Regions from separate parts of the Peribacillus sp. NPDC097224 genome, predicted to be linked through region 1. Evidence: predicted binding sites of a transcription regulator. Region 1 holds the regulator's gene; the other holds the start of a gene.
The links. Region 1 encodes LexA, which represses DNA repair genes until DNA is damaged. Its sites were predicted from a motif close to CGAACATATGTTCG; they were not measured.
Positions count from the first base shown of each region.

Region 2: a site for LexA is predicted at 2,525-2,538, ahead of ACIQXR_RS08120 (YhjD family protein). Genes of this name have one in related genera too.

Region 1 covers NZ_JBIWDK010000012.1:30,881-41,937, forward strand. Annotated here, with positions in the region: gene ACIQXR_RS18300 (polysaccharide deacetylase family protein) at 1-458, shown strand, start outside; gene ACIQXR_RS18305 (TetR/AcrR family transcriptional regulator) at 558-1,193, opposite strand; gene ACIQXR_RS18310 (glucose 1-dehydrogenase) at 1,305-2,039, shown strand; gene ACIQXR_RS18315 (YneF family protein) at 2,372-2,587, opposite strand; gene sirA (sporulation inhibitor of replication protein SirA) at 2,672-3,112, opposite strand; gene tkt (transketolase) at 3,385-5,391, opposite strand; gene ACIQXR_RS18330 (DUF896 domain-containing protein) at 5,623-5,856, opposite strand; gene ACIQXR_RS18335 (YneB family resolvase-like protein) at 5,921-6,577, opposite strand; gene yneA (cell division suppressor protein YneA) at 6,590-6,901, opposite strand; gene lexA (transcriptional repressor LexA) at 7,061-7,684, shown strand; gene ACIQXR_RS18350 (hypothetical protein) at 7,877-8,164, shown strand; gene ACIQXR_RS18355 (GlsB/YeaQ/YmgE family stress response membrane protein) at 8,336-8,572, opposite strand; gene ACIQXR_RS18360 (peptide MFS transporter) at 9,326-10,819, shown strand; gene ACIQXR_RS18365 (VanZ family protein) at 10,912-11,057, opposite strand, start outside.
Region 2 covers NZ_JBIWDK010000003.1:278,627-289,683, reverse strand. Annotated here, with positions in the region: gene addB (helicase-exonuclease AddAB subunit AddB) at 1-910, opposite strand, end outside; gene lepB (signal peptidase I) at 1,099-1,662, opposite strand; gene ACIQXR_RS08125 (TVP38/TMEM64 family protein) at 1,696-2,310, opposite strand; gene ACIQXR_RS08120 (YhjD family protein) at 2,596-2,970, shown strand; gene ACIQXR_RS08115 (methyl-accepting chemotaxis protein) at 3,028-3,861, opposite strand; gene ACIQXR_RS08110 (competence protein ComK) at 4,044-4,610, opposite strand; gene ACIQXR_RS08105 (IDEAL domain-containing protein) at 4,899-5,135, shown strand; gene ACIQXR_RS08100 (YitT family protein) at 5,198-6,007, opposite strand; gene ACIQXR_RS08095 (M48 family metallopeptidase) at 6,161-7,426, opposite strand; gene ACIQXR_RS08090 (SCO family protein) at 7,620-8,207, shown strand; gene ACIQXR_RS08085 (HD domain-containing protein) at 8,299-8,826, opposite strand; gene ACIQXR_RS08080 (fatty acid--CoA ligase family protein) at 9,005-10,549, opposite strand; gene lplA (lipoate--protein ligase) at 10,734-11,057, opposite strand, start outside.

The DNA of each region.
Region 1 (11,057 bases):
ATGAAATTGCCAACCATACTTATACTCATCCATATGATAGGAATATAACTGCTCATAAACTATCATCGGAATTAGATGATACGGATAAGATTATATGGGACCTTGCACGATATAAACCCTCTCTTTATCGTCCTGTAGGTGGTTTCCATAATGATACAATCATCAATACTGCGGTTAATAAAGGATTTAAAGTGGTACTCTGGTCTTGGCATCAGGACCCAAAAGACTGGGCTAGGCCTCCAGCCAATAAAATATCAAACCACATCATTAAATCCTTGCGACCCGGAGATATCATTTTACTCCATGATTGGAGTGACCGCCCCCAAACAGTTCGTGCTTTAGAAACAACACTAGCTTATCTTTATAAAAATGGTTATGAATGTGTAACCGTATCCGAATTATTGTATCGTTCAAACCTTACCTTACCTGAATTTTTCAGGGTTTTCCCATTGAAATAGGAAATATAATACGTTTTATTTATTCGGTCAACACTAGTAATAGGCCACTCAATCAAATCGATATGTCATCCCAGTATCAGTTAGGGTGTTTCAACCAATTTAAGCCCTTATATAGTGGAGGAACATCTCTTTTAAAAACTGTTGTTGGTCAATGGGGGTAATACCCGAAGATGGTATAGCTACCTTTTCATGCAAAGTGATTCTCGTTGAAAATATGCTAAAACAATTAGTTATTGTTTGAAGGGCTAGCTCCATATTTATATCAGAACGGAGAGAGTCATCTTCAACCCCTTGCTTTATGATTTTGAAAATTTCACGCGATAACTCTTTTTGTATGTCGATATAGGAATCAATATTTTCTAGAGGCTCGTTTTTATATGAGGAATAGCTTTCAAAAGCCTCACGAAATAAGGTGACTTTTCTAGCTGGTCCATTCGCGATCTCTAAAAAATATTCGAATAACTCTTCAAATTTTTCGTATGCGTTCTTTTCTGAATCGGCAATCTTTTTTAGGTCGTCTTGGAAATTACTTAAAATGAATACAGCAACCTCAACGATTAAATTTTCTTTTTTAGGAAAGTAACGAAATAAGGTGGCTATACCGACATTTGCCTTTGTAGCGACATCTTGCATTTGTACATCATATAATCCTTTTTCTGAAAATAATTCCTCCGCTGCAAGGATTATTTGTTCTGTCCGATGCTTTTTATTTTTTTCTCTAGTATTTGAACTCACGATTCATCGGTCCTTTCTCCTATTGCTTGATATATTCTGTTAAATAGTATAAAATAAAAATGCATAAAATGATAGTTCGACTATCAAAAAAATAATAATGAGGTGTTATTTATGGAAAGATTATTAAATAAAGTAGCAATTATCACTGGCGCAGCAGCCGGCATGGGTGCGACTCATGCGCGTAAATTTATTGAAGAAGGCGCAAAAGTTGTTTTAACCGACTTAAATGAAGAAGCCGGAGCAGCTCTTGCGAAAGAACTAGGCGAAAACGCCATATTTATTAAACAAGACGTTTCTAGCGAATCCGATTGGCAGACTGTAGTTAGCGAGACTGAAAACACATTTGGCCCAGTAAACATTCTAGTAAACAATGCAGGAATAAGCCTTAATAACTCCATTGAAGATACTACCTTGGATCAGTACCTTAAAATCGTCAAAATTAACCAAGTATCTGTATTTTTAGGAATGAAAACCGTTGTTTCATCCATGAAGAAAACTGAAAACGGATCAATCGTCAATATTTCTTCAATGAACGGGTTAGTGGCTGGTGCGATTGGTTATACGGATACAAAATTTGCCGTTCGCGGAATGACAAAAGCAGCCGCCATTGATTTTTCACGTTATGGAATCCGAGTGAATTCAGTACACCCAGGTGTGATTGAAACACCGATGGTAACCCAAGGCGATGCTGTCGAAGTCATCAAAGAATTTGCCAAACATATTCCTCTTAAACGCGTGGCACAGCCAGAAGAAGTCTCCAATCTCGTTCTTTTCCTAGCTTCCGAAGAATCCAGCTATTCTACAGGAGCTGAATTCGTAATTGACGGCGGATTAACTGCACAATAATATAAAATGACACATACACACAGGTTGCCCCTTTTATCTTGGGGCAACCTGTTTTTACATTTAACGCCCATTATGAATGGGATTCCTATCTATCACGTCTTTCCTTTCTGTACACTTAATAATCAATTTTTATATGGGCCTGGTCCCCTCACGCAAAAACCCCCTTCTCTGGTAGATTTCGTCAGAGAAAGAGGTTTCGGATCGTGATGAAAGATAAAGCAAACAAAAATTTATGATGAAAGATTACTCTGTAATGCATTTTATGATTTGCTCATCCTATAATAGCCATAATCAATCGATTAAAAATTAGTGCATAGCGATTTTCATGCTATTTATTTGGTTTGTTGTTTATTCATAGCACTCATCATTTGATTAATTTTCTTTTGGGACGGTTTCATACCCATTTGCATCATCATCATTTTCAACATTTGTTCGTTAATTGGCGGATTTTTCTTTAAGTAATCCATCATGTATTTACGAGCGATGAAAAATCCTAGCACTATTCCCAAAATCAATGCTAGTACGCCAACTAGAATGTAAACCCACATACTATTTCCTCCTTCATGTTGTCTAACATCAGTGTACTAGACCAAATATTATTATACAATACCCGCTAGCGAAAAGTCCCCCATTTAGACAAATTTTCTTTCTTTAATCGGTTTTAACCAACCATACTTTTCATGTTCAAAATCAATGGCTAGAAAACCTGGTTCGCATTTGCGAATACATTCAAAGAAAGCAGTCTCCGCTTCAACGTCACCCTCAGATTTAAGTATTATGGATTCACCCTCAATAGTTAAGGCCGCCTTGCTTGTTCCACTTGTTTTTTCTAAATAGTATTTACCGTTTTGCGACCAAAAATTCATCTTTTTCTTTAACCGCTGTTCAATAACAACCTGCAATTGGATTACGGGAACTGTCTTGGTGACATATTCGATTTGTTTTTGCAAAATACTCCTTAGTCCACCCTTTGCTTGAATATACTCCAAAAACAAATTGAAGAAAAGCTTTTCCCTACCATAATAATGATGGGCGAATTCATCTTCAATCAAAAAAATCTGATAGGTTCTCATTAGCCTATACCTCCCTAGGATCTCAATTTATGAACAGATATTAAAACGTAATGGCTTTTGCCATGAACCTTTATAAACCTTTACCCATTTGACACATTTAATCGATAATTAATTATTCTTATTATATCTTGACAAAACAACAAGATATGTTGTTTGCTGGAGAAATTTTCATCTTTTTTTGTCGAATGGGATTTTTTTAAATAAGTCCTCATTTACTGATATATAAGAAAAACTGACACCTCATAAATAGGTGTCAGTCATGTCTTACTCAATTATTTAACAAGCATCTCTTTCACACGAGCTACTACATTTTCAACGGTAAAGCCGAATTCTTTCATAATTTTACCGCCTGGAGCTGAAGCGCCAAAATGATTAATGGCTAAAATTTCACCTTCATCCCCTGTATAACGGTCCCAGCCAAAAGGTGAAGCCATTTCGATAGCCAGACGTTTTTTGACAGCCGGGTTGATTACACTTTGTTTGTAATCCTTGGATTGAGTTTCAAAACGATCCCACGATGGCATGCTGATAACGGAAACTTCAATTCCTTCCTCCGACAATGCTTGCTGTGCTTCGACAGCTAGATGAACTTCAGAACCAGTAGCCAGTAGCAATGCATCCGCTACTTCTTTTTTAGCGTCTGATATCACATAAGCACCTTTTACCACACCTTCATAAGCAGTTTCTGATGTGTTTTTGATTGTTGGTAAACCTTGGCGTGTTAACACAAGAGCCGTTGGTTTATCCTTAGACTCAATAGCGACCTTCCAAGCTGCTGCAACTTCATTACCATCAGCTGGACGAATCACACCAAGATTAGGCATGGCACGTAATGAGGCTAATTGTTCGATAGGCTCATGTGTCGGTCCGTCTTCACCAACAGCGATACTGTCGTGAGTGAATACATATGTTACAGGAAGTCCCATTAAGGCAGCCATTCGGATGGATGGACGTAGATAATCAGAGAATACGAAGAATGTTCCACCGTAAACCTTGATGCCACCATGTAGCGTCATCCCGTTCAATGCTGCTCCCATAGCGAATTCACGTACACCAAACCATATATTACGTCCACTATAATTTCCAGGCAATAGATCTGTAGCACCTTTGATGGATGTATTATTTGAACCTGCTAAATCGGCTGAACCTCCAATAAGGCTAGGTAGTTTTTTCGCTAATGCATTCAATACTTCTCCACTGGAAGCACGCGAAGCCAATGTCTTGCCTTCTTCATAAACTGGAATTTCTTGATCCCAGTCTGCAGGTAGTTCACCTTTTATAGAAAGCTCCAGCTGTTCTGCGAGCTCAGGGTACGCTTCTTTATATTTATTAAATAGTTCATTCCATTCTTGTTCTTTTTTATTTCCAGCTTCTACACAAGCTTCATTAAAGTGTGCATATACTTCATCCGGAACATAAAAGTCTTCTTCGAATGTCCATTTGTAAGCTTCTTTTGTCAACTTCATTTCATCAGCACCAAGGGGAGCACCGTGAGCTGCAGACTTACCAGAGCGGTTAGGAGAACCATAACCAATCACTGTCTTCACTTCGATTAAAGTTGGACGAGCTTCATCAGTCTTTGCTTCTTCAATGGCTTTTGCGATTTGTTGTAAATCGTTGCCGTCCTCCACTCTCAGATACTGCCAGCCGTATGATTTAAAACGGTCTGCTACACTTTCACTGAATGATTGGCTAAGATCTCCGTCAAGAGAAATATCGTTTGAATCATATAAAACGACAAGTCTTCCTAGTTGAAGATGGCCTGCTAAAGAAGCAGCTTCAGCTGAAACGCCTTCCATTAAGTCTCCATCCCCACAAATACTATATGTATAATGATCAACCACATTATAAGAATCACGATTGTAGCTTTCAGCCAAGTGACGTTCTGCCATTGCCATACCTACAGCCATTGCAATCCCTTGGCCAAGTGGTCCAGTAGTGGCATCTACTCCAGCAGTATGTCCGTATTCAGGATGCCCAGGAGTTTTACTTCCCCATTGACGGAAACCCTTTAAGTCATCCATTGTCAAGCCGTAACCTGATAAATGCAGGAGACTGTATAATAGCATGGAACCATGTCCTGCCGATAAAACAAAACGGTCTCTATTAAACCAATCAGGATTTTTCGGGTTATGATTCATATAATCAGTCCACAGCTTATATGCCATGGGAGCTGCACCCATAGGCATGCCTGGATGACCTGAATTAGCCTTTTCAATTGCATCGATCGATAATGTACGAATTGTATTAATAGAAAGTGCATCTAATTTATCTAACATGTGTAAAACATCCCTTCCTGTAGTGTACCTCTTTATATTATATTGACTAACTTAATATCACAACTAAAATAACCTTTTCTTGCACAGCTAATTCAATTTTCTACTAATTAAGGATTCACCAAGGTTAGGTTAAACCAAAAAAGAGAATACATACATCGATGCATTCTCTTTTTTCACTTTACATTCCTCATGAGTAATCCTAATGATGGGGCCATCATCAGTCCTTATTGGTTAATGTAAACCTTTTTTTTCTTTAATATTTTTTATTTTTTGAGGTGTGACATCATTACCTTCCGGATCGATAACTTTAACATTTTCTAGCGTATCAGCCATTGAACGTCTAAATGTCTCCAAATACTCACTTCGTAAGGAAGTTTGCTCTTTTGCCTCTTCTACAGTTAAGCCCTCTCCCTTAGCTTTTTTAGAAAGTTCATTGATACGGGCCATTTTTTCTTTTGATAGCATAATTTTTCTCCTTTATATATACGGATATTGACATGGTATTAAAAAAAAAGTGAAATTACAAGTTCTATGATTGATTCTTCGGTGTACCTTGCTGGTATTCCAAGAATCTGCGGTGTACCGTTGCTTTTGACACTTCATAGCCAAAGCCTCTCAGTGTTGCCGCAATCTCCGCAAAAGTTAATCCATTCGAACGCAGTTTCACAATTTCTTCTATGGGTACTTCTTTACGATCCCTGCCAGTGGAGTTTCTTTGGTTCTTCAGGTTTTTCTGGGGCCGGTAGCCATTTTCAACGGCCCTAAGCATACCACGTTTAATTTTCAGGTTATGTAGTTTACGTTGATATTCTTCTACAATACCAACAATTTGGATAACCATGGCATCAGAGTCCGATAACTCTAATTCACCATCATGAGAAAGTGTGAAAATCTTCACTCCTTCTTTAAGTACAACATGAAACAAGGCAATTTTAGCATTTCCTCTTCCCAACCTAGTTTCATCTTGAATCAAGAGAACATCCGCTTCTTTTGTCTTAAAAAGATCAAGCATGTCAAATATCCCGTCACGGTTCAGTTCGTAACCACTTGCCTGCTCTCTTATTATTGAAACGACTTCCATGTCATTATGTTCTGCTAACTTCACTAATTCCTCTTCCTGCCTAGCTAGCGAGGTTTCCTGTGTTTCTTTTTCTGTACTTACCCGACAATAGATGACTGCTTTCATATGAACCTACCTTTACTGCTTACTAGCCAAACTTTGGACTACTTTTTCACTTTCAACTGGTATGACAATGATTTGACCTGCCTTAATAGTATCCGCCCTTACACCGTTATACTCTTCTATCCAACCAATGAATTCTTTTTTTGTCAATTCGGTTTGACCATATTCTTCTGAAATCTCCCATATAGTATCACCTTCGTTAATTTCAATCGAAAGGAAATCCTTATTTTGATTACTATCTAATGTGAAAGAGAATAAAATAGACAAGATAAATACAAATCCTGCTAATAGAATCGTATAAATATTATTTTTGCAAAATGTCTTCATTAATATCCCTCCATAGCGAATGTACGTTCGTTTTTGGTTGATGATTGAATTATAATACGAACGTTTGTTTCAGTCAACAACCAAATTCGAACTTATGTTTGTATAGCATGTGGAGCCATGCTATAATATAGCAAAGAATTATAGAGAAGAGGTGCGTATATGACTAAACTATCAAAACGGCAGCAGGATATTCTTGATTTCATAAAAGATGAAGTTCGTCAAAAAGGTTATCCACCTTCCGTTAGAGAGATTGGCGAAGCTGTGGGACTTGCATCAAGTTCGACTGTACATGGACATTTATCTCGTTTGGAAAGCAAAGGCTTAATCAGACGCGACCCGACTAAACCAAGGGCCATTGAGATTTTAAATATAGAAGAATCTAATAACATTCCAAAAACAAACGTAGTTAACGTACCACTTCTCGGAAAAGTAACCGCAGGTATGCCGATAACTGCCATCGAGAACATAGAGGAATACTTCCCTCTTCCTGAAAGTATGGTTCCACATGATGATCATGTGTTCATGCTTGAAATTATGGGTGAAAGTATGATTGAAGCGGGAATTCATGATGGAGATTATGTCATTGTAAAACAACAAAGCAATGCCAATAACGGAGATATCGTCGTGGCCATGACGGAAGATGATGAAGCCACCGTTAAACGATTCTTTAAGGAACCGGATTACATACGGCTTCAGCCAGAAAACTCCAATATGGAACCTATCATTCTAAGAGATGTAACCATTCTTGGAAGAGTGATCGGGCTATATAGGCAAATTCACTAAAAGCGCACAAATTGCGCTTTTTTTATTTGTTTTAAGTCTATGTATTTCATCCTATGTATATGACAGAAGCAATATTATAATATTTTACTAGAGAGCATTGAATAACAAACCAAGTCAAATAAACAAGGTATAATTCTTTTATATCCGGTGAAATTAGTTCAATAGACATTTCTTTTTGAAAGTGGTGTTACTATGGATTTTCCGACGATACATACGAATTTTTGGGATGCTGTAATGGCTATCCCAACTATCATGATTTTGACCCAAATTATAAAGTTTCTCTTTCCTATCCCCCGAAGTTACGTACCCACTATTGCTTTATGTCTTGGTTTAATCATTTCTATATTCATAAGCCATCGGCATCACTTGACTACCGGGATTTTTATGGGATGGTTTTACGGATACGCCAGTATCGGTAATTACGCCGCACTTAAAACAGCTTTCGTATCCTTTAGGAACTCTGATAATCATTCGGATTGAGTAAACACTGATGGATCCTTCGATCGAAAACCTCTATTTTTTTACGCAAAAAAACTGTCCAGTATTGTTGAACAGCATTTTCAAGCAATAATGGACACATATAGATCAGCTTTCTCTAAACCATCTACACGTGATTCTGGAAAATTTATTCAATCGTGTACCCTCTGCTTTCTACCTCCATCTTGTATTTCTCATGATAATGGATACAATGAACACTACAATTATGGCACCCAGTAACGCAGGCACAATGTAAAACCCTTCTGTTTCAGGTCCGATTGGCCCTAAAATTGCAGTACCAAGCCATGCTCCAACAAATCCAGCAATGATATTTCCAATAATTCCACCCGGCATATCCCTTCCTAAAATCAGGCTTCCCAGCCATCCAATTATTCCACCAACAATTAACATCCAAATTAGCTCCAAAAATAACCACCTCCTTTCTCTAAAATTTATGAAATTTTTTTATTAATAGAACAGACTTGTGACTAATGAAAATCACTTTAAGCTCCTCAGGCAATAAACTTATCGGCTGCTTATATACTTCTACCTATATAGGTACTATAAAAGGCCGCCCTAAAAAGGGTGGCCTTTAGTGTTTGATCTTCCGTTCTCCCTACCACAAAGAAAACCATCCAGTAAGAATGGTTGAAAATTATTATTTGGTTATAATAATAAATGCCGCCAGATAACTGCAATTATCTGGCGGCACCACATGGTAAAAAAGAAAACAATTAAATTGCTTTCTATACTAGAATAAGTATTTTGGCTTCCTTTGTCGATATGACAATATTCCTATTTTCAATTATTTACACTATTTCCTACCATACTTTTTTAATATTTCAACCTTTATTCATCATCATTTTTTCTACACAACCATTTAAAATTGGATTTTCATAACTTGTTGAAGGTTCTTGCAATTCGAAACCCCAAATCATTTACTTAATGGATTATATATCAAATGAACGGTGCGTTTTCAATCCAAAGTGATTAAAGGGCTCTAATATATACCTTCTTACCTAATTATACTATTTCGATAGTCCTGCATTTTACTAAAATGGAAAATAAACACAGGTTATTAAGAACTATTATTAAAATACACTAAATATTCTTTACAAGAGCTCTAAGAAAAGTTATTATACAATAATAAAAGGAGGAGAATGTATGTCATCAATAAATAAACAGAAAATTTTGGATAGCATTCCTCAAAAAGGTTTTTTCGGAAACCCTAAAGGACTATTCACTCTTTTCTTCACGGAGTTTTGGGAGCGCTTCTCCTATTATGGTATGAAGGCCATTCTTGTATACTATATGTATTATGAGGTATCTAAAGGTGGATTAGGTCTTGATGAAAAAACATCTCTAGCCATTGTATCCATCTATGGATCCTTAGTATATATGTCCGGAATTATTGGTGGCTGGTTTGCCGATAGGATTTTCGGAACATCGAAAGCCGTTTTTTACGGCGGTATATTGATTATGCTTGGTCATATTGCACTTGCGATACCGGGCAGCATTTCCATGTTCTTCGTTTCCATGATACTAATCGTTATAGGTACAGGTCTTTTAAAACCTAATGTATCTAGTATTGTTGGGGAGCTATATGCAGAAGACGATAACCGTCGAGATTCTGGTTTCAGCATATTCTACATGGGAATAAACACGGGTGCATTCATTGCTCCGCTTATTGTCGGAACAGTTGGAATGAAGTACAATTTCCACCTTGGATTCGGCATTGCAGCCGTTGGTATGTTTATTGGATTAATCGTCTTCATGGCTACAAAGAAAAAAAATCTTGGACTTGCTGGAATAGCTCCTGTCAATCCTTTGGCATCAAATGAAAAGAAATCTGTTTATACTAAGATCGGGCTAGCTATTTTAATTATTGTCATCATTTGTGCAATCGCTATCTCAAATGGTCTCTTAACACTTAATAGCTTCATCGGGCTTGTTGGTATCCTTGGAATTCTAATTCCTACTATGTATTTTATTGTGATGTACCGTAGTCCGAAAACAACATCTGTTGAGCGTTCACGTTTACTAGCCTATATCCCTTTATTTATAGCAGCTGTTATGTTTTGGGCCATTCAAGAACAAGGCTCAACTATTTTAGCAAATTATGCTGATAAACGGACACAGTTAGAATTTGCCGGTTTTCACATTTCACCAGCATGGTTCCAATCTTTAAATCCATTGTTCATCATTACTTTAGCACCTTTATTCGCATGGTTATGGGTTAAATTAGGGAAACGTCAGCCAACTATACCCCAAAAGTTTTCGATTGGCCTATTCTTTGCTGGTTTATCATTCCTAGTAATTTTGGTTCCCTCTTATTTTGGAGGAGCCGGTTCATTAGTTAGCCCATTATGGCTTGTACTTAGTTATTTCCTTGTAGTAATTGGAGAGCTTTGCTTGTCACCTGTTGGTATGTCAGCAACCACTAAACTTGCTCCATCTGCGTTCTCAGCACAAATGATGAGTTTATGGTTCTTAGCCAATGCAGCAGCACAAGCATTAAATGCTCAAATTGTAAGATTTTACTCTGCGGACACGGAAATGGTCTATTTCGGGGCTATCGGAATCACTTCATTGATTTTAGGATTTATCCTATTGGCAATATCACCAAAGATTCAAGGCTTTATGAAAGGCTTACGTTAACAAATGTAAAGCCAGCTTCTCCTATCATGGACAAGCTGGCTTTTTTTGTTTTTCGTCAACACTGTATGTTACTGAACCCTAACGGATTTTCATTATGTACTCCGCTTTGCGGGGATAATATCTATCACTTTCACGAACCAACGATACAACAAATATCCCAAATATACCCCAATAAGGTTCAAAATAAGATCATCTATATCCAAACTTCCTCTTTGAAAAACATACTGGCATATTTCTA
Region 2 (11,057 bases), on a different contig from region 1:
GATCGTACTTCTGTGCGGGACGAAGCGCAAAATATGTTTCAAGGTGTTTCAGCCCAGGATTTCGATTGAACTTCGCCGTGCTGTTCAGAACGTGGTCCTGTTCGATAAAGACCCCCGTTCTTTGTCCCGCTTGATAAAGCTGGTTATAGAGATTTCCCGTTTGCCTGAACAAATGCAGATCATCCGGCGTAAATTGCCTATAAGGCTGGTCGAGCGTCAATGCGATGGTCACACTCTTACATAGCTTCATCATTTCTTCCACGATCATTAATTCCTGTGGCGTCAGACTGTAAAAACCATCTATATAGATATCTGCATTTTTTATATACGAAGACTCTGCCATTTTTTCTATCAGTAAAGTGAAATAATCCTCTGAATCTAAATATTTTCCGATCATTTCATCCTCAAATGACTGATAAATGAGCTCAAGATCAGATAATTTATCTTGTACTCCACCACCACCCGGTGACTTTTCGTCCAAATACCTCCGAATATCACCCGGCTGGATGCAGTACTGCTTGAATTCGGCAAGCATCTGCTCCATCTGGGAGACGAATCCTTGCTTGTCCGCTGATCGGCGGAACATTTTCAATTCATCTTTTTTATCCTCCATGATTTTCCGTATCAACATATTAACGCCGACACTGTCCAAATGGATTCGGCTCATGCCACCTGTCTCCTGGAGAACTCGCCATGCAAGCCGGCTAAAACTGAATACTTGCGTCCGAATCATTCCTTCGAGTCCCGGCGTCTTAATTAATTTATATTCTGATAAAAATGTCATCTGATCAGGAACCAGATAGATGATCGGATTCCCTTCAGGATTCTCCATTAGCCCGTTGCGGATTTCATCCAATACCTTCGATGTTTTACCTGTGCCCGACCTTCCAATTAAAAACCGGAGTGACATCTGTTTCCCCCCTTTTTATTTCAATATCTCTAGACCTATCATACCAGAAATACTGTCTATTTTTTGACACGATTCTTCTTCCAATTATGACTCTTTTCCCTATAGTTTACCGCTTTCTAACGACGAAAACCAACCATACGTTCGTATTCCGTTCAAAAAAAAGCCCTTCCTATAGAGGGCTCCCACAGTCATTCACCTATAAAATCCACATTAAAATCTTGTATTGGCCAATATCTTACATCGACTTTGCCTACTACCTTATCCATTGAAATATAACCTAGGTGCCTGCTATCTTCACTTTCGAGTCGATTATCACCCATAACGAAAAGCTTGCCATCAGGAACTATGGATTTGCCCGTTAATTCTTTCAATGTAAAATTACCCGTAAAATCCTGGCCCGGATATCCTACCTTTAAATGATCAAGGTATGGTTCAGGCACTTTCTTACCGTTTATGTAAAGCCAATCATCCTTATAACGAATATCGTCTCCTTGAACACCTATTACCCGTTTTACATAATTCTCCCCGACATGCGCATGGAAAACTATAACATCAAATCGATTGATATCGCTGATTTGGTATTTCACTTTATTTACAATGAGTTTATCGCCTTCACCCAGTGTAGGTTGCATGGACTCCCCTTCTACGGCATAGCTTGAAAAGAAAAAGGTACGGATCAAGATGTAAATGATAAAGGCTACCATGCCTGATTTTATCCAGTCGGATACTGAATGCTTTTTTGATTTTCTCAGATTCCCCAACCCCTACTAGTTGTATATTCTAAGTTATTTCCCTTCTTCTTTTTTCATGCTTTTATTTAGCCTTACTTCCAATCTTTTTCCGACAACCCAAAGGATGAAAATGATGATTCCGACAATCACGGTACGTAATGGTTTTTGAATCAATGATACAATATCGTATCCGACGAAACTGATCGTAAAGATCATCACTGCCTTTCCGCCGATTACCGCCAGCGCATATTGTAACGTGCTAACCTTCGAGAGCCCTGCAACGATATTAACGAGCGCAGATGGCGTGAAGGGGAAACAAAGCAAGAGAAACAATGGACTGAAACCATGGCTTTCCACCCAGTTCATCAATCTTTGCACCTGTTTATGTTTCTGAAGAAAACGGAAGAACCTCATCTGTCCGTATCGTCTAAAAACAAAAAAGACCAGAAACGCACCACCTACCGCCCCAATCCAAGAAAATAAAAATCCCCACCATAGGCCAAAAGCTGTAGCATTGGCCACGACAAACACAAATAAAGGTAAAAAAGGCAAAAACGCTTCTAACATCGGCAACAAAATTCCTGGAATCGGGCCGAATGAACGATATTGCTGAATAAGCCCTGATATATGTTCAAGAGTAATCCACTCAAATATAGTATCCAAATTCATGACTATCTCCCTTGGCTTGCTTTCTATCAAGCAGCATCACATAATAAAACCGTTCTAATTTAGATATAACACTTTCTTCTTAAATTGCAAGAATAATTACCCATCTATCATCATACTTTCCCTAACTCAGGAAATCATAATCTTATTAACGAAAATTTCACGTGATTGACAAAAGCGCTTGCATATCAAATCCACTTAAGTTAGGATATTAAATAGAACATACGTTCTATAAATTATCCGACATACATAAAATAAGAGAACGTTAATTAGAAAGGGGCGGTCATGATGACCCGTATTCCAGAGGCTGACCGAAATATGATTGAAAAAGCCATCTACCTTCCCATGGTGATTACAATCTTAAACCGGGATCTCAAGGTCATCGAATCAAGTCCGTTTAAATTAAAAAGGCCCTATTCAAAACTTATTGAGCGTGCTCTAAAGTCAGTCCAGGAGGATCTCGTCGAGGTTCGTCGCTATTTGCGCAAGGGGAATATCAAGGTAAGCAAATTAAACGGCGACGAATCATTCACGATGTATTGCTTTTTATATAAAGGGTATGAAGAGCATCATAACTATTTCAATCCCCGCCTTCGTAATAAAACGGAAGAGATTCTGTGTTATTACTTTTTTGAAAGGGTGTATAAACCTGAAAAAATTTAACACCCCTGCTTTTTTCGGTGAACAAATAAAAAGCCAACAAAAGCTGTTGACTTCCTCTTATAACTTATCGGTAAATTGATTGAGCTCATCAGACATCTTTTTGATTTCTTCTACAAAAGTTGAAATTTCCTGAATGGAAGCAGCCTGCTCTTGACCCACGGAAGCTATTCGATTAATCGAGGTCCCCATCAGTTTGGTCACTTCTTGGATTTGCACAAGTTTTTCACGAATCAATTCCGTGGATGCGACAGTTTCTTTAGAAAACTTCCTGATTTCCTTAGCCACCACTTCAAACCCTTTGCCTTTTTCACCAGCTCGTGCGGCCTCTATGGCGGCATTTAATCCCAATAAATTGGTTTGGGTCGCCACCCTTTTAATCATTGACAAGATCTCATCCGTATTTTTAACGTCCTCTTCGGCTTTTTCGGAAGATGTAAGAAGTTGGTTGGAAACATCCGCTAAGGTATAGGATCCCTTTGCAATATCCGTAATCCGCTCATTGGCCTGGCTCAGCGATACAGAAATTTGATCCGCAATCGTTCTTAATTCACTTTGCCTGCGTAACTGGATAGCTATGCCACCGATGACTTGATTATTTTTATCATGTAGGGGCACGGCCGTTCCAGTAAACTCGAACCCATAAAAATCAGCTGGTACATCAGCCCTTAATGGTTTATCCTCACTCAATGCCACGGCGAGGGGTTCTTCTGGATTTAACGACTGCCCTTTTTGGATATGCATATTTATACTTTCACCTGGAAAATAAGCAATGAATTTCTCTAAATCACATATGGCAATCGACAAATCAGAAGGCACAGCAGCTTTAATTATAGGTACCATATTTACTAAACTTTCTAGCGATTCGACTTTTCCGTACATTCTGTTATACATTGCTGTAACACTCCATCCTTATTCTAAGGCTAAATATTACCAAAGATTCCCCCTTTAGTAAATATTTTTTCACCCCCTATTCTTTATCATGAATCGAAGGAGGTCCTCCTCCCCTTTGAAAATAACCTAAATAAAGACATTGCCTCCACTAGAGAAACAACGCCTTTTCCTGAACACACTGATTATTTTAGCAATGGATATTTCGATGTCATTTCCGAAGCTTTAAGACCATCCGTTTCGGTAAATAAGTAAAAGGATTTCCTTTTCGTTTCCTCAATCCTTTGAATCAATTTGGATTTCAAAAAGGAGGTCCGGTGCAGCTGATTTTCAAATGAACTGCTTGATACATCTATGTCGAATGTTTTTCTGTTCCTGAATGTGACGGTGGTCTGCTTGGAATTGAGTCGGACAAAGGAGACTACATGTTCATGTGCTAACCAGGTGCATTGGGGGCGCAAGGGAGATGTAGTCGGAAAGAAGAAAATGGAACTGGTTGGATCGATTGCTATTGGTGCCTTATGGGTGATATTTATGAGTTGTTTTGTACCATCTTTCCTTCCCCCATAGCTGGAGCCAAAGTACTCACAGCTTTTCTTGATTATATCCAAAGGCTTGAATGGAGAAATGAACTCATCTTCCAATTCAATGATCCGGGAGTAAATTTTACTTCCATAATTAATGGGCATGACCATAAGTGTATACGGGGTGATTTCATATTCCTCGATTAATCCCTGAGTGCTTTCATTCAAATTACATCCACCTCTACCTCATTTATTTTTATGGAATATCAACTTTGCAAAAAAGGATGATGACTTCCACATGAAAGATTTATCCGAAAACGCGTTAAATTCTCCACTATAATAGCATAAATAATACAGGTTACATTTAAGTTCACAAAAAATTAAGAATTCTTTAAGCGGCCATGTTACCTCGTCATTTTAACGACACATTTATATTTTTTCTAATTATTTTAAATTTTCTGTTGATTTTACATCCTCAAATCCATATACTAATAAAAAGGGTCAGGGGTGGTTACTTTGAAAAATGATAAATCATATTCAGAGTCAGTGAAGTCTTTATCCATGAGTGAAGTTAAAAATGATGCTGCCGTTCAGGAAATGTTAATCGATATGATTATAATGGAATCCATTCTCACTACTAAAAAAAATATCCTGGCAAAAGAAATCGATCATGCTCTAGATACTAAAGACAAACCTCTATTCCTAAAACTGAGTAATGAAATGAATACTCTATTGAAACAATTTGGAAATTAAGCAGCCATGTGAAATATAAAGTCAAAAAAGCCTCCCTTATATGGGGGGCTTTTATCCGTTTATCATTCTTTATGAAACATTCCCATGACTTCAGTCGTTTCCGTGATATTAACGAAGGCATCCGGATCCACTTCTTTGATCATCGCCTTCACATCGGTTAACTGATAGCGTGTAATGACCGTCATCATCACTTTGCTCTGCTCACCCGAATAGGCACCTTGCCCGTCCATGACCGTAATGCCACGGTATAAATTAGTAAGTAGCCGATCCTTCATCTCATCACCTTTTTTTGTGACGATCATTAACGTCAATTTAATATGATTGGAATGGATCGTATCGATCACTTTGCCTGCCGCGTAAATCGAAATCAATGTGTATAATGCCGCATCCCATCCAAACTTGAATCCAGAAGCAATCACCACAACCGCATTCATCCCTGATAGCAATGTCCCAAGCGGGAAGTCCCTCTTCTTAGCCAGGAGCATGGCAATGATATCAAATCCTCCCGATGACCCTGAAGCACGAAAGATAATGCCGATGCCAACGCCCGAAATGACTCCCCCGAACAAAGAAGATAATATCGGCTCCGTCGAAACGCCATGAATCGGTATAACATACAAACTCACCGATATCACGACAACTGATAATATCGTATAAGTGATAAAACGTCTCCCCAACTTTAAATAGCCCACAATGAGTAGCGGAAGGTTCAATATAAAATTCAATACCCCTGTATTGATTGGGGTGATGATTCCTAACATGATCGCAATTCCACTGAGTCCGCTGCTCAAAATTAAATGGGGAATCAAGAATAAATTATAGGCTAAGGCAACAAGCACTGATCCTAACGTGATTAAAATTATATTATACATAGCTGGTCTCCTTAAAAACGCACTGGGAATTTTCATTTATTATAGTAGAGAACGGTAAATTTATAAAATGATAGTTTTTTCTGAAAATAAACTCAGAATTTTCCTTTTTCCTGAAGTTAGGCAAGAAAAAAAGCCAGCCTGTTAAGCTAGCTTTCAATCACCCGTTGTTTCCTCATTTTCTATCGTAGATATTCTTTCAAGCATCGTGGGATGTGAATAACGAAGCCATTTTACCAGGAGCGGAGGGTTCACCTGGCTAAGCCCTGACCTCGTAAGTTCCTGGAATGAAGTGATGGCAGCCTCATGGTCTTCTGTCATTTCAATCGCATACCGGTCCGCTCTCGTTTCCTGGTAACGGGATACATAGTTCGATAGCGGGCTGGAAACAAACAGCAGTACAGAGATAATCAAGAGAAAAAGAGGCAATGAAGCGATTCGATCAACGGATCGTACCTTAAGTAAATGGCCCCATCGCCTTATGACGTAGTTCATGATTTTTGCTGTCAGCCATAGCCCCACCAATGTCATGCCGATATATCCTGCTATCCCGATATAAATATGCTTCTCCACATAATGAGCCATTTCATGTGCCATAATGAACAAGATTTCATCTTCGTCCAGCCTGTTTAATGTGGTATCCCAAAGAACGATCCTGGAGTTCGAACCTATTCCCGTTACATAGGCGTTGAGAGCATTTGTTTTTTCTGCCATATTCACTTCGTATACATGTTCTGCGGGAATATCTGCTCTCTTTGCAAGTGCTAAGATTTCAGTTTCCAACTCTTTATTTTTCAGTGGATAAAAATCATTATACAAAGGGTCGATTAATACCGGTTGGACAAACATGAGAAATAAGGTAAAGGGAATGGATAGTAACCAGGCATAAAGCCACCATTTCTTTGCACTTTTTTTCATCAGCCAATATAGCACGGCAACGATGATGAACATCGTACCGAAATTTACCCAAAAATCGATGATATCGTCTTTCATCCATGAAGAAAAACTCTGAGTGCTTATATGATACCGTCTACTCATCTGATAGCCCATGAAGCTGATTGGAAACAACGCTACATAGGAAACCAATGAGAGCCAAAATAGATATATGGTCGTTTGAATTCCTTTTCGTTTAGAAATCGTGGTAGCCGATTTTTCAAAACCCCTTGAAAGTCCAAATAAAAGTATGAAAAAATACATTAGCCATTCATAGGGAGTCGCAACAAAAAAGATGAAGTTTCGCAGCCCGGAATACTCCTCACTAAGTTGAAGCTCCCTGGCGCTTAGAAATTCTGCAGGATCGGCCGCCGTACCGCGCAATGCCTGAGGGATTGCCGTATCTGCACCATAGAATATATACCAAAACATAACGGCCACAAAAAGGATATATATAAGAATTGCTCTTCCAGCCCATTTCCTTACCATGAAGCCCCTCCTTTAAAACAATCGTGCCTTTTTTATAGTTTAATCCAAAATGGACAGGTTAGAACCGTATTTCCAATCCCTTTGATAAATAATTGTCCATAAATGTTCATGATTACACCCAATTTCATTCCTTCTATAGGAATTTCATCCTGTATAGTGAAGATAGAATATCAGACTTGAGGTGGAAGATACGATGAAAAAGATTTATATTATTTTCACTACATTATTGGTCATTGGAATTGGATCGGGCATCTACTATTTTACAGAGTACCGCCAGGCAAAAATGGCGTTTCCCGAAGAAATTACGATGAATACCCATGACGGGGGTACATACAGCTTCTCCAATTTAAAGCCCAAAGTTCGCCTATTAGAATTCATATACCTTGATTGTCCAGATTTATGTCCAAACACCACCTATCAAATGCAAAAAATTCGGGATGAACTTGTGAAGCAGGATATTTTTGGGAAGGAAGTGGAGTTTTTGACCGTTACGTTTAATCCGGAAATGGATACCATAGATAAAATGAAATCATATGCCCAAGCGTTTGAAATGAACAACACGGAAGGGTGGGAGTTCTTACGGGGTACACCCGAGGATACGAAAAAACTCACGGATCAATTCGATTTTCTATTTCGGGATTCGGGGACCGGGGAATTCGTTCATAGTACGGCCACTTATTTACTAGATACTGATAATCGTGTTGTTGAAGTTTTCGGCATGGGGGAATATGATTTTGGTAAAGATGAGGTATATCAAGCCATTATGAAGGAAGTCGAATAAGAACCGAAGATGAAAATGCCCATGACTTCGAACACTTGAATTCATCATAAACTTACATTCTGTAATAGAAAAAGCTATCATCCGTCGATACTTAGGATGATAGCTTTTTCCTTTCCTCTTCATCAATGAGTGTGTCTAATTTAATGATGCTTTCTTTTGCACGCAGGAAATCAATTTTTCGGTAATGGTGTTTTCCGCCTTCTTCTTCATCTTTCTCATCGGCCCATTTGACGACCTGCTGAAGTGGCGTTCGAGTTATATCATTTGAAGGTAAAAACGAATCGGTGTGAAATAGGATCGCGAGGGAAATGGTTTTGGCTTTAATCGGGTTTTCTCCAAGCCGGATTAACAACTTATGGGCTCTCTCAGCCCCTTTGATTGGATGGATGTCGTTCTGTTTATACAGGTCATAGTCCCATTTTCCATTGCTGTACCATGTGAAGTGGCCCATATCATGCAGAAGTCCGGCCTTTGCAGCGATATCAGGATCTACATTGTATTCCTTTGCCATATGAAATGCATGATAGGATACGGCTATTGCATGGGCCATCCCTGAACGGTTCAGGTATTTTTGAGCAATGGGGTGGGTGAATATATCTAAAAGTTTTACATCTCTCATTCTTCCTCTTCTCCTTTCATCTAGGGAAATTTTTAATAACCATAATATCTCTTTTGAAAAAAATAAGCAAGATAAAGGCTCAGTTCATATAATTTATGCATTTACTAGTCAAATCGGCTGTACAAAAAAGAAGACAATAGCACATAAGGCCATTGTCTCCTATCTAATTAGGTATCATTCACACTTGGGTTACATGGGTTTTTAAGCTACGACGCAAGATCTTGCCTGTCGTATTTTTTGGGAGCTCGTCTATAAACTCGATTTTGGCCGGAACTTTATACTTGGCTAAATGCTCTAAACAATAAGCAAGTAATTCTTCCTCACTCAACGCGTCATTTTTCTTCACTACAAAGCATTGGACGACTTCGCCCTGATTCGGATCTGGAACGCCTATCGCTGCCGCTTCCACGACTTCGGGATGGGCATACAGAACCTCCTCTACCTCGCGCGGGTAAACATTGTACCCGCCCACAATAATGAGTTCCTTTTTACGGTCCACAATGAAAAAGTAGCCTTCTTCATCCATACGGGCTAAGTCTCCGGTATAAAGCCAGCCATCTTTTAAAACGGCAGCCGATTCTTCAGGCATTTTATAATACCCCTTCATTACGTTCGGCCCTCTGACAATTAACTCGCCAACTTCATTGACCCCTACTTCTTCTCCTAATTCATTCACGACTTTATTTTCGACATTGACTATATTGGTTCCAATCGAGCCTGCTTTCCTTGGGCGATCCAAGGGGTTGAAGCAGGTTACGGGAGAAGCTTCGGATAAACCATACCCTTCTGAGATATTCACATTGAATTTTTTCTCGAAGGATTCAAGAAGGGATACAGGCAAAGCCGAGCCTCCCGAAATGCAAAAACGTAATGATTCAAGTTCTTCAGCCGTACCATCAGGATATTGAAGCAGGAAATTATACATGGTAGGAACACCAGCAAAGACCGTCGCCTCATATTTTTTGATTAGCCTGAAAATTTCCTTCGGACTGAATTGTGGAACGATTAACAGTGTGCCCCCGCTTAATAATGGGGCATTCACGACGACAGTCAGGCTGAATACATGAAACATGGGCAACGTTGTCACCACACGGTCATCTTCCGTAATGTTTAAGTACTCACCCGTATCGTGTGCATTCGAGTAGATGTTCTTATGGGATAGCATGGCGCCTTTTGGTTTTCCAGTAGTCCCCGACGTGTATAGAATAATGGCTGTGTCTTCCGGATCTAAATCGGGTCCTTTGAACTGGACATCCCCTGATGCTATCATCTGTGTAAACGATTTCATTTTAGGGTAAATGCTAAGTTTACTCATCTCCCCATTATCTGGTTGCGTTTCACAAATGACGTAATTCTCAACACTTGAAAGTATCGGATTCAACTTCTCCAATAATGGTGAAAGCTTGTCTAAAGCCACCACTACCTTGACATCACCGTTATTCAATATATACCCGATTTCATCTGGCGAATAGATTGGATTAACAGGTATGACAGTGGCCCCTGTTCGTAGTGCGCCATACATCGAAATAATGAAATGTGGAGAATTGCCGAGAAGCAAGGCAATATTATCACCTTTTGAGACACCAAGCTTATGTAGTTCGTCTGCAAACTTTGATACGGCCGCATCCAGTTCTCTATATGAAGTGGATTGATCCATAAAGTAATAAGCTGGCTTATCAGCCTTTATTAAAGCTGTTTGATGAAGCTGTTCAGATAAATTCATCGTTCTCCCTCCCCCTGTGTACATAGCATGAATGAGCAGTCATTCATTTTTAACGCAAACTAAATACACTTTTATTATAGTAAAAGAAAGAACCAACATCAACAATTATATCCATTTTTAAGCAATTATTGTCATAATTAGACACAAAAGCCGTCCCCATTTACGAGGACAGCTTTTTCAATCATTAAAAGATGAGTGCTAAAATTTCTTCTTTTGTTACATTGCCAAAATAATGGTGGACATCAATTTCATCTAAAATACGATTAATCGATTCCTTTTCATACCGGACTCCGATCAGTTTTTGCTCGATATCCGTAACTTCCCCCACTCCGAAAAAGTCACCATAAATTTTGCAGTTCCTAATGATTCCCTTGCTCACTTCTAGACGGATATCCACCGATCCAACGGGGAATCTATGAGAATTCTGCACATTGAATTTAGGGGACTTCCCGTAGTTCCATTCCCAGTTTTGATATCTTTCTTTTGAGATCTCGTGGATTCTTTTCCA